Linked DNA regions of Acuticoccus sediminis. The protein of the gene in region 1 interacts with the protein of each later gene in a pairwise test. Links are inferred from orthologs where the notes say so. Each region holds a gene or a part of one and is shown in the gene's direction. Other genes may lie near its edges.

Region 1 (3,098 bases):
TGCCATCGCCGTGACCGACGCGCTGGCGACCGCGGGCGTCTCCATCAGGATCGCCAACCGGCGGGCGCAGCGGGCGGAGACGCTGGCCGCGCGCGTCGGCGGCGAGGCGGTCCTGTGGTCCGCGATCCCCCGGGAACTGCCGCACGTCGACCTCCTGGTGAACACGACCTCGCTCGGCATGGAAGGCTCGTCGCCGCTCGAGATCGACCTTTCGCCGCTCCCGGCGCACGCGGTCGTCTCCGACATCGTCTACAACCCTCTCAATACGCCGCTGCTGAAGCAGGCGGAGGCGAGGGGGCTTGCGACGGTCGACGGCCTCGGCATGCTGCTCCATCAGGCGACCGTGGGATTTGAGAAATGGTTCGGACAAACGCCGGAGGTCGACGAGGCGCTCCGGTCCAAGGTGATCGCCACATTATGAGTCCGGAGCGATGAGGACGGTCGGCCTCACCGGCTCGATCGGCATGGGCAAGTCCACCACGGCTGCCCTGTTCCGGGCCGCCGGCGACCCGGTCTACGATTCCGATGCCGCCGTCCACCGCCTCTACGCGGCCGGCGGCGCTGCGGTGGAGCCGGTGGGCGCGGCGTTTCCCGGCACCATCTTCGACGGCGCCATCGACCGCGCGGTGCTGCGCGAGATGGTGCTCGGCGACCCGCACGCGATGGCGCGCCTGGAGGCCATCGTCCACCCGCTCGTGCGGGCGGAGCAGGACGCGTTCCTCGCGGCGGCGCGCGAGGGCCGCGCGCGCCTCGCGGTCCTCGACGTACCGCTACTCTTCGAGACCGGCCGGAACAGGAGCGTCGACGCCGTCGTCGTGGTCAGCGCGCCGGCCGACGTGCAGCGCACGCGCGTCCTCGCCCGGCCCGGCATGACCGAGGCCGCCTTCAAGGCGATCCTCGCCAAGCAGACCCCGGATGCCGAGAAGCGCGCCGGCGCCCACTTCGTCATCGACACGGGGAGCTGCGTCGAGGATGCGGCCCGGCAGGTCGCCGCGGCACGCAAGGCGCTGATGGCGCTCGGCTGAGCCGCCTCTGGAAATCGCCCCGCCGGCGGTGAAATCCGCGGCCGGCTGTGGCATTCTCCGCGACATACTCCAGGAGGCCAGCGTTGCGCGAGATCGTTCTCGACACGGAAACCACGGGGCTCGACCCTGCCACCGGCGACCGCGTCGTCGAGATCGGCGCGGTCGAGGTGCTGAACGCGATCCCGACCGGCAACGTCTTCCACGTCTACATCAACCCCGAACGCGACATGCCGGAGGAGGCGTTCCGCGTCCACGGGATCTCAAGCGCTTTCCTGGCCGACAAACCGGTGTTCGCGCACATCGTCGACGACTTCTGCGCCTTCCTCGGCAGCGACAAGCTGGTCGCCCACAACGCCTCGTTCGACGTCAACTTCCTCAACCACGAGCTGCGGCGCTGCGGCAAGGTCGAGATCGCACCGCATCAGGTGGTCGACACGCTGTCGATCGCCCGCCGCAAGCACGGCGGCGCCAACTCGCTGGACGCGCTCTGCTCGCGCTACGGCATCGATTCCTCGCGCCGGACCAAGCACGGCGCGCTCCTCGACGCCGAGCTTCTCGCCGAGGTCTACCTGGAGCTCACCGGCGGCCGGCAGGCGACCTTCGTCCTCGCCGGGTCGGGTAGCGGCGCGGACCAGTCGTCCGGCCCGGTCCGCCACAAGCCGCGGCCGGTGCCGCTCGCGCCGCGCCTCACCGAGGCGGAGCGCGTCGCCCATGCCGAGTTCATGGCGACCTTCTCGGATTCGATCTGGGCCAAGCTGACGGCCCAGACCGACGGTGCCGCGCCGATTGCGGCGGAGTAGGGGTCAGTTGGTGACCGGCGTCGCGTTGTGCTGCTGCTGCGCCCGCTCAAGGTTGCGGCGGTAGAGCGCCACGAAGTCGATCGGGTCGATCATCAGCGGCGGGAAGCCGCCGTTGCGGACCGCCTCGGCCACGATCTGCCGCGCGAACGGGAAGAGCAGACGCGGACCCTCGATCAGCAGGAACGGCTGGACGTGCTCCGGCTTCATGCCGGCGACGCGGATGACGCCCGCGTACTGCAGCTCGGTCTGGAAGGCGATATCGTTCTCTTCGCCCGCCTTGGCGTCGAGGGTCAGCGTCACTTCAAAGTCGTTCTCGGCGAGCGGCTTGGCGGCGACGTTGACGGCGATGTTGATCTTCGGGTTGGCATCGCGGGTCTGGAGCGAGGCAGGCGCCCGGGGATTCTCGAACGACAGGTCTTTGACGTACTGCGCGAGAACGCGAACCGAGGGTTGAACCTGTCCTTCTGGCGCGCCGGTGGTGGCGTCAGTCATGGTGAGTCCGTTCGTGAACGTGTTTGAGTTCTGGCGCGGGCTAACATTTTGGCCAGGACAATCCTAGGCCCAATGCCATGACGGGAGCGCGAATATGACGCGGGGTGGCAACGGCGCGGCGCGCCCCGGCACGGGCCGGAACGCGGCGCTTGCCGGTCAGCGCTGCTCTTCGCGCCAGGGTGTCGTCGGGTCGGGGCGCACCTCGCTCGACTCGAGGTCGATGACCGGCGGCGGTCCGCCGGTGCGGCGCGGCCCGCCGCCCGGTCCCATCCCGCCGGTCGTGCCGCCGGCGCTATGGATCTGCACCGAGCCGGAGATCTGCTTCCAGAGCCAGCTTCGGACCGAGGGCACGAAGAGCAGGAAGCCGATGGTGTCGGTGATGAACCCCGGGGTCAGAAGCAGCATGCCTGCAATGGCGACGGTGATGGTTTCACCGATGGCGGCCGTCGGAACGCGGCCGGCGCGCACGTCCTCCTGCAGTTTTGCGAAGGCCGAAAGACCCTGCCGCTTCAATAGTGCGGCACCGAGGATTGCTGTCAGAACGATGATCAGCAGCGTCGGCAGGACGCCGATGATGCTACCGACCGTCAAAAAGACGGCGATCTCCGCGATCGGGATGATGAGCAAAATTGCGAATAGGACGGTTCGGATCACAAGCATTTCCCTTTTCGTCGGTTAAATATGGGAACGCGCGATTGTGATTTCGACCGGCAGACGTAGACCGGCTTGTCTCAGTCCGATACGGTCCGCCGCATGCCGTTCCGCGATCAAGACCTGTAAG
Region 2 (3,114 bases), 480 kb from region 1 along the record:
GCAAGTCCACCCTCCTCCTGGCGATCGCCGGCCTGCTGGAGCGGCCGTTCACCGTCTCCGGCACCGTCCGGCTCGACGGGGAGGACCTTTCGACGCTCCCGCCGGAGAGGCGCCGGATGGGGCTGATGTTCCAGGACGCGCTCCTCTACCCGCACATGTCGGTCCTGCAGAATGTCCTCTTCGCAGTGCCGCGCCGCGACAACGGGCACCGCCTGGGGCGAAACGAGCGCCGCGCCCGGGCCGAGGCGAACCTTGCCCGCGTCGGCATGGCGGACGCGGCCGCGCGCGATCCGGACACGCTGTCCGGAGGCCAGAAAAGCCGTGTGGCATTGGCACGCACCCTCGCCTCCGCACCGCGCGCGCTCCTCCTCGACGAGCCGTTCTCGGCCCTCGACCCGGCGCTTCGGGCGCAGGTGCGGGGGATCGTCTTCGATCTGGCGCGGCAGGACGGGCTGCCCGTCGTCATGGTGAGCCACGATCCTGCGGATGCCGAGGCGGCCGGCGGTGAGATCGTCGAGATCCGGCCTTGCCAACAGGGCGGATGGTCCTGATATAGGGAATTGGGAGGTCGGCGGTGGACGGGCCACTCGCCAACCGGGTCAGGTCGGGAACGAAGCAGCCCTAACGAATCCGGTCCGGGTCATTCGCCGGCCTCCTACTTCCCCCCTCACCCGCGCGCCAAGGGGCCTCGCGCGCTATAGGGGCACCGCAGGCATGTGCCCCGCGTGTCCGCGATCACCCGCGGTCGGAGATGAGGGCCGGAGAATTTGTCCGACAGCACCGCACCGTCCGCTACGCCCTATACGGTTCTGGCGCGCAAGTACCGCCCCACACACTTCGGCGAGCTGATCGGCCAGGCGCCGATGGTCCGCACCCTCAGGAACGCCTTCGCCCACGACCGCATCCCGCAGGCGTGGATGCTGACGGGCGTCCGCGGCGTCGGCAAGACGACCACCGCCCGCATCCTCGCCCGCGCCCTCAACTACGAGAAAGACGGCACGCGCCGCCCGACAGTGGAGTTCACCGAGTTCGGCGACCACTGCAAGGCCATCATGGAAGGCCGGCACGTCGACGTCATCGAGATGGACGCCGCCTCCCACACCTCGATCAACGACATCCGCGAGATCACCGACGCGGCGCGCTACAAGCCCGTCTCGGCGCTCTACAAGGTGTACATCATCGACGAGGTGCACATGCTGTCGACGGCGGCCTTCAACGGCCTGCTGAAGACGCTGGAAGAGCCGCCCGAGCACGTGAAGTTCATCTTCGCCACGACCGAGATCCGCAAGGTCCCGGTCACGGTCCTGTCGCGCTGCCAGCGGTTCGACCTGCGGCGCATCGAGGCCGGCGAACTGACCGGGCACCTGAAGTCCGTCGCCGTCAGGGAGGGCATCACCGCCGAGGACGAGGCGCTGCGGCTGATCGCGCGCGCGGCGGAAGGCTCGGTGCGCGATTCGCTGTCGCTGATGGACCAGGCGATCAGCCACGGCGGCGGCGTCATCTCGGCCGAGAGCCTGCGCGACATGCTGGGCCTCGCCGACCGGACGCGCATCGTCGACCTCTTCGAGCTCATCATGAAGGGCGACCCCGCAGGCGCGCTGGCCGAGCTCGCCGCGCAGTACGAGGTCGGCGCCGACCCCGCCGTCATCCTCTCGGACCTCGCCGCCTTCACCCATCAGGTGACGCGCCTCAAGGTGACCAACGGCGAGCCCGACCCCGGCGAGCCGCAGGAGGTTCGCGAGCGCTCCGTCGAGTTCGCCGCCGGGCTCGGCATGGCGGCGCTGTCGCGCATGTGGCAGGCGCTCCTGACCGGCATCCAGGAGGTGCAGTCCGCGCCCAAGCCGCTGATGGCGGCCGAGATGGTCCTCATCCGCCTCACCTACATGGCGAGCCTGCCGGACCCGGACAGGCTGCCGCTCAGCGACGCCCCGCAGGCGCCGGGCGGCCCGCCGGCGCGCGCCCCCGGCGTCCCGCGCACCCCGGCGCGTGACACCGTCGCCAGCGCCCCGCCGCAGCAGCCGCAGAACTTCGCCGACGTGGCCGCGCTGATGGGCTCGCACTCGCTGATCCTGAAGCAGGCGGTCGAGCAGCACATGCGGCTGAAATCGTTCGCGCCCGGCCGGATCGAGGTCTCGCTGACCGAGAACGCCAACGCCGCGTCCGCCGGCCAGCTCGGCCAGAAGCTCACCGAGATCACCGGCGCACGCTGGATCGTCTCGGTCAGCGACGGCTCGACCGCCCCGACCATCCACGAGGTCAGGACCGCGGAACAGATCCGGCTGAAGGCCGAGGCGGGGGACGACCCGCTGGTTAAGGCGATATTAGAGCGCTTCAGCGATGCGGAAATCGTTGAAGTACGTGAGACTACCCAGGGAGCGGAACCGCCGGTCGAACAGGCGCGCGACCGCAAGGGGTGAGAGGAGAAGGCATGGATCTATTCAAGATGATGGGCAAGGCCCGCGAGCTGCAGAGCCGCATGGGCGATCTTCAGGACGAGCTGAAGACCATCGAGGCTCACGGCGAATCGGGCGCGGGCTCCGTCAAGGCGACCATGAACGGCGCCATGGTGCTCACCTCGCTCTCCATCGACCCGGACCTCATGAAGCCGGAAGAGAAGGAAATCGTCGAGGACCTCGTCATGGCCGCCGTCTCGGACGCCCAGGCTAAGGTCCAGGTCCTCGTCCAGGAGCGCACGCAGAGCCTGATGGGCGACCTCGGCCTGCCCCCCGGCATGAAGCTCCCGTTCGGAGGCTGACCGGCCCGTGGCGATCGCCGGTCCCGAAATCGAGCGGCTGATCGCGCTTCTGGCGAAGCTTCCGGGCCTCGGCCCACGCTCGGCCCGACGCGCCGCGCTCCACATGGTGAAGAAGCGCGAGGCGCTGCTGCACCCTCTCGCCGCCGCCCTCGCGGAAGTCGGCGAGCGCGTCACCGTGTGCAGCGTCTGCGGGAACGTCGACACCTCCGACCCCTGCACCGTCTGCGCCGACGCGTCGCGGGATCCGGCGACGCTCATCGTGGTGGAGGACGTCGCCGACCTGTGGGCGCTGGAACGCGCCAGCGCCCTGCGCGCCCGCTACCATGTCCTCGGCGGCACGATCTCGGCGCTCGACGGGT
Region 3 (4,147 bases), on another replicon or contig:
CCATCGCGCGCGCGGTGGCGAACAACCCGCGCGTCATCCTCGCCGACGAGCCGACCGGCAACCTCGACCAGGCGACGGCCGAGACTGTTCGCGACGCGTTCCTGTCGCTCAGCCGGGACACCGGCCTGTCCGCGCTGGTCGCGACCCACAACCAGGCCCTCGCGAGCCAGCTCGACCGCACGGTAACCCTGAAGGAAGGCCGAATCGTCGCGCTATAATTGACGCTATCTGTCGAATAAGTTTCTCGCGAATCACGCTTGATGTTCTCGGAACATTCTACTACGTTCCAATGAGAACAAAGAGAGGTCAGTGATGCAGCGGTTCTTTCTCGATTGTGGTGCGTTCGTTTCCTGTTCGGCCTTCGTCGTCGCCCTCATTCTGTGGATTGACGGAATGCAGGTCCCCCTCGTGTGATCCCATCGGACCGATCCGGCGCTAAGGTGAGCGCCGGTATCTGGGAGGCGCGTCATGTTCGTCCATCTGAGGGTCCACTCGGCCTACTCTCTCCTGGAAGGCGCGCTGCACCTCAAGAAGATCGTGTCGCTTGCAGCGGCGGACAATCAGCCCGCCGTCGCCGTCAGCGACACGGCCAATCTCTTCGGCGCATTGGAGTTTTCGGAAAAGGCGTATGGCGAGGGCGTGCAGCCCCTCATCGCCTGCACCGTCCCCATCCGCCTCGCCGAGCGGATCCAGGGTGGCCGGCGGATCACGCCCATCGCCCGCATGCCCCTGATCGCCACCTGCCCGGACAGCTTCGCCAACCTGCAGCGGCTGATCAGCCACGCCTACCTGAAGTCGGACGGCGAGACCGTCGCCGTCCCGGTCGACGGCCTCGCCCCCTACGCCGACGGCATCATCGCCCTCTCCGGCTGGACCGACGGTCCCGTCGGCAAGACGCTCGAGCTCGGCGAGACCGACGGCGCCGCCGCGCTGTTCGACGAACTTCGCGAAACGTTCGGAGATCGTTTCTATTGTGAGCTCCAGCGCCACGGGACGACGGCGGAGAACACGTTCGAGGCGTTCGCCGTGGGCCTCGCCTACGACAGGGGCGTTCCCCTCGTCGCCACCAACGAGGTCTACTTCGCCAAGCGCGACGACTACGAGGCGCACGACGCGCTGATCGCCATCGCCGAAGGCCGCCGCCTCGCCGACGACGACCGGCGGCGCCTGACGCCGGAACACTATTTCAAGACCCAGGGCGAGATGGAGGCCCTCTTCAGCGACCTCCCGGAGGCGATCGCCTCGACGGTCGAGATCGCCATGCGCTCCCACTTCCGGGTAAAGAAGTGCCCGCCGATGCTGCCGCGCTTCATCGCCGCCGAGCGCAAGGCCCAGGGCCTGCCGCCGGAGGACAAGACCGAGGAGCAGGAGCTGGAGGCCGAGGCCGAGCGGCTCACCCAGATGGCGAAAGACGGCCTAGAACGGCGCTTCGCCACGCGCGGCATGGCGCCCGGCGTCGACCGCGAGGCGTACGAGCACCGCCTGGAGCACGAGCTCGGCATCATCTGCCGGATGAAGTTCCCCGGCTACTTCCTCATCGTCGCCGACTTCATCCAGTGGGCGAAGGCGCACGACGTCGCCGTGGGGCCGGGCCGCGGCTCGGGCGCCGGCTCGCTCGTCGCCTACGCGCTGACGATCACCGACCTCGACCCGCTCCGCTTCGACCTCCTGTTCGAGCGCTTCCTCAACCCGGAACGCGTCTCGATGCCGGACTTCGACGTCGACTTCTGCCAGGAGAAGCGCGACCGGGTCATCCACTACGTCCAGGAGCGCTACGGCCCGGACCGGGTGGCGCAGATCATCACCTTCGGGACCCTCCAGGCCCGCGCCGTGGTGCGCGACGTCGGCCGCGTGCTCGACATGCCGTACGGCAAGGTCGACCAGCTCGCCAAGCTCGTCCCCTCCAACCCTGCCAACCCGATCACCCTCGGCCAGGCGCTGGAGCAGGAATCGAAGCTGCAGGAGGCGAAGGCGCAGGACGGCGAGATCGACCGCCTGCTGCAGATGGCGCTGAAGCTCGAGGGGCTCTACCGCCACGCCTCCACCCACGCCGCCGGCATCGTCATCGGCGACCGGCCGCTGGAGGAGATCGTCCCCCTCTACCGCGACCCGCGGTCCGACCTCCCCGTCACCCAGTACAACATGAAATGGGTGGAATCGGGCGGCCTGGTGAAGTTCGACTTCCTTGGCCTCAAGACGCTCACCACCATCGAGCGCGCAATCGCCCTGATCCCGGACGAGATCGACCTCGATACCCTGCCGCTGGACGACGGCCCCACCTACGAGCTGCTCGCGAGGGGCGAGACCGCCGGCGTTTTCCAGCTGGAAAGTCAGGGCATGAGGAAGGCGCTGGTCGGCATGAAGCCCGACCGGTTCGAGGACATCATCGCCATCGTGGCGCTCTACCGCCCGGGCCCGATGGACAACATCCCGAGCTACAACCGCCGCAAGCAGGGGCTGGAGGAGCCGGACTACCTCCACCCCAAGCTCGAGCCGATCCTGAAAGAGACCTACGGCATCATCATCTACCAGGAGCAGGTGATGCAGATCGCGCAGGTCCTGTCGGGCTACTCGCTCGGCGAAGCCGACCTGCTGCGCCGCGCCATGGGCAAGAAGATCGCCGCCGAAATGGCGGTGCAGCGCGACCGCTTCGTCGACGGCGCGGTGAAGGACGGCACCAGGGCGGCCGACGCGAACCGCATCTTCGACCTCGTCGCCAAGTTCGCGAACTACGGGTTCAACAAGTCCCACGCCGCCGCCTACGCCCTCGTCGCCTACCATACGGCCTACCTGAAGACGCACTACCCGTCGGAGTTCCTCGCCGCGTCGATGACCCTCGACATGGGCAACACCGACAAGCTCGCCGACTTCCGGGGCGAGGCGCAGCGCATGGGCATAAAGGTGCTGCCACCCTCCATCGAGAAGTCGAAGGGCGAGTTCTCGGTGGAGAAGGGTGATATCGTCTACGGCCTCGGCGCCATCAAGGGCGTCGGCTGGCCCCTCGTGCACCACATCGAGGAGACGCGCGCCAAGGCGCCGTACAAGGACCTCTCGGACTTCGCGAACCGCCTCGACCCGAAGGCCGCGCCCAAGCGCTCCATGGAGGCGCTCGTCGCGGCCGGCACCTTCGACGTCTGGGTGCCGGACCGGGGCAGCCTCTCGGCGGGTCTGGAACAGGTGCTGGGCGTTGCCAACCGCGTCGCCTCCGGCGCGGCGGTCGGCCAGAACGACTTCTTCGGCGCCAGCGCGGCGGAGGACATCCGCCTGCCCACCAATGCGGTCTGGACCCCGCACGAGCGGCTGAAGCGCGAGCTCGACGCCATCGGCTTCTACCTCTCCGCGCACCCGCTCGACGACTACCGCGAGGCGCTGGAGAAGGCCGGCGTGCCGCAGTGGCGCGACTTCCCGGCCGCCGTGCGCCGGGGAGAGGGGGCGAAGATCGCCGGCGTTGTCGTCTCACGGCAGGAGCGCCGCACCAAGAGCGGCAACCGGATGGGGATCCTCGCCCTCTCCGACCCGTCCGGCCAGTACGAGGCGATCGCCTTCTCCGACACGCTCGACGCGTACCGGGAGAAGCTCGAGCCGGGGAGCTGCGTCCTCCTTTCCGTGACCGCGCGGGAGGAGGAGGAAGGCATCTCGATCCGCATCGGCCACGTGGAGCCGCTGGAGAAGCTGGCCGCCAAGCAGTCGACGACGCTCACCGTCTTCCTCGACCGCGCCGACGTCATCACCTCGATCGAGCGGCTGATCGGTCATCAGGGGATGTGCACGGTGAAGCTAGTCGCCCTCACCCAGGGCGGCGGCCGCGAGGTGGAGATGGCCCTGCGGGAGCCGCGCGCCGTCTCGCGATCGGTCGCCAACGCCATCAAGTCGATACCCGGCGTGGTCGACGTCGCCTACGCCTGAGCACCCGGCTCCTCTGCATCCTACGCCGGGCCCCGCGCTGGCCGCGATAACGGGCGGCATCCGCTCGCGCCGTCGCGAGGGCCGGCGCGGCAGGGATCCCACACCTTCCGGCCGGATGGTGCGTCGCAACACTGAGATGCGCCGCCCCGGTAGGCCGCGCGGGGATCGGCTGCTATAAGCTCGCCTCAGGAAGTGTGGATCCTGCCCCCCTCCCCGGCGAATGCGACATTCAAGTTCTGGA

The links.
Region 2: the proteins of dnaQ (region 1) and DLJ53_RS04440 interact in binary tests that used the Escherichia coli proteins (3 or more experiments, as listed by UniProt). The link is inferred for Acuticoccus sediminis from one-to-one orthologs.
Region 3: the proteins of dnaQ (region 1) and dnaE interact in binary tests that used the Escherichia coli proteins (3 or more experiments, as listed by UniProt). The link is inferred for Acuticoccus sediminis from one-to-one orthologs.

The regions. Positions count from the first base shown.
Region 1 is NZ_QHHQ01000001.1:567,316-570,413, reverse strand. Bases 16-2,966 are described here. They hold dnaQ (DNA polymerase III subunit epsilon), read left to right. Parts: upstream 16-1,108; coding sequence 1,109-1,825; downstream 1,826-2,966. Other genes in these bases: DLJ53_RS02435 (FxsA family protein), read right to left, coding at 2,474-2,966; secB (protein-export chaperone SecB), read right to left, coding at 1,829-2,317; coaE (dephospho-CoA kinase), read left to right, coding at 432-1,025; DLJ53_RS02455 (shikimate dehydrogenase), read left to right, coding at 16-421. Outside these bases: more of DLJ53_RS02455, read left to right, coding at 1-15; more of DLJ53_RS02435, read right to left, coding at 2,967-2,977. UniProt on the Escherichia coli protein: DNA polymerase III is a complex, multichain enzyme responsible for most of the replicative synthesis in bacteria. The epsilon subunit contain the editing function and is a proofreading 3'-5' exonuclease.
Region 2 is NZ_QHHQ01000001.1:1,042,895-1,046,008, reverse strand. Bases 126-3,092 are described here. They hold DLJ53_RS04440 (DNA polymerase III subunit gamma/tau), read left to right. Parts: upstream 126-767; coding sequence 768-2,417; downstream 2,418-3,092. Other genes in these bases: recR (recombination mediator RecR), read left to right, coding at 2,763-3,092; DLJ53_RS04435 (YbaB/EbfC family nucleoid-associated protein), read left to right, coding at 2,429-2,755; DLJ53_RS04450 (ATP-binding cassette domain-containing protein), read left to right, coding at 126-551. In the rest of the region: more of DLJ53_RS04450, read left to right, coding at 1-125; more of recR, read left to right, coding at 3,093-3,114. UniProt on the Escherichia coli protein: Part of the beta sliding clamp loading complex, which hydrolyzes ATP to load the beta clamp onto primed DNA to form the DNA replication pre-initiation complex.
Region 3 is NZ_QHHQ01000008.1:91,245-95,391, reverse strand. Bases 107-4,106 are described here. They hold dnaE (DNA polymerase III subunit alpha), read left to right. Parts: upstream 107-468; coding sequence 469-3,906; downstream 3,907-4,106. Other genes in these bases: DLJ53_RS28010 (ABC transporter ATP-binding protein), read left to right, coding at 107-218. Also shown: more of DLJ53_RS28010, read left to right, coding at 1-106. UniProt on the Escherichia coli protein: DNA polymerase III is a complex, multichain enzyme responsible for most of the replicative synthesis in bacteria. This DNA polymerase also exhibits 3' to 5' exonuclease activity. The alpha chain is the DNA polymerase catalytic subunit.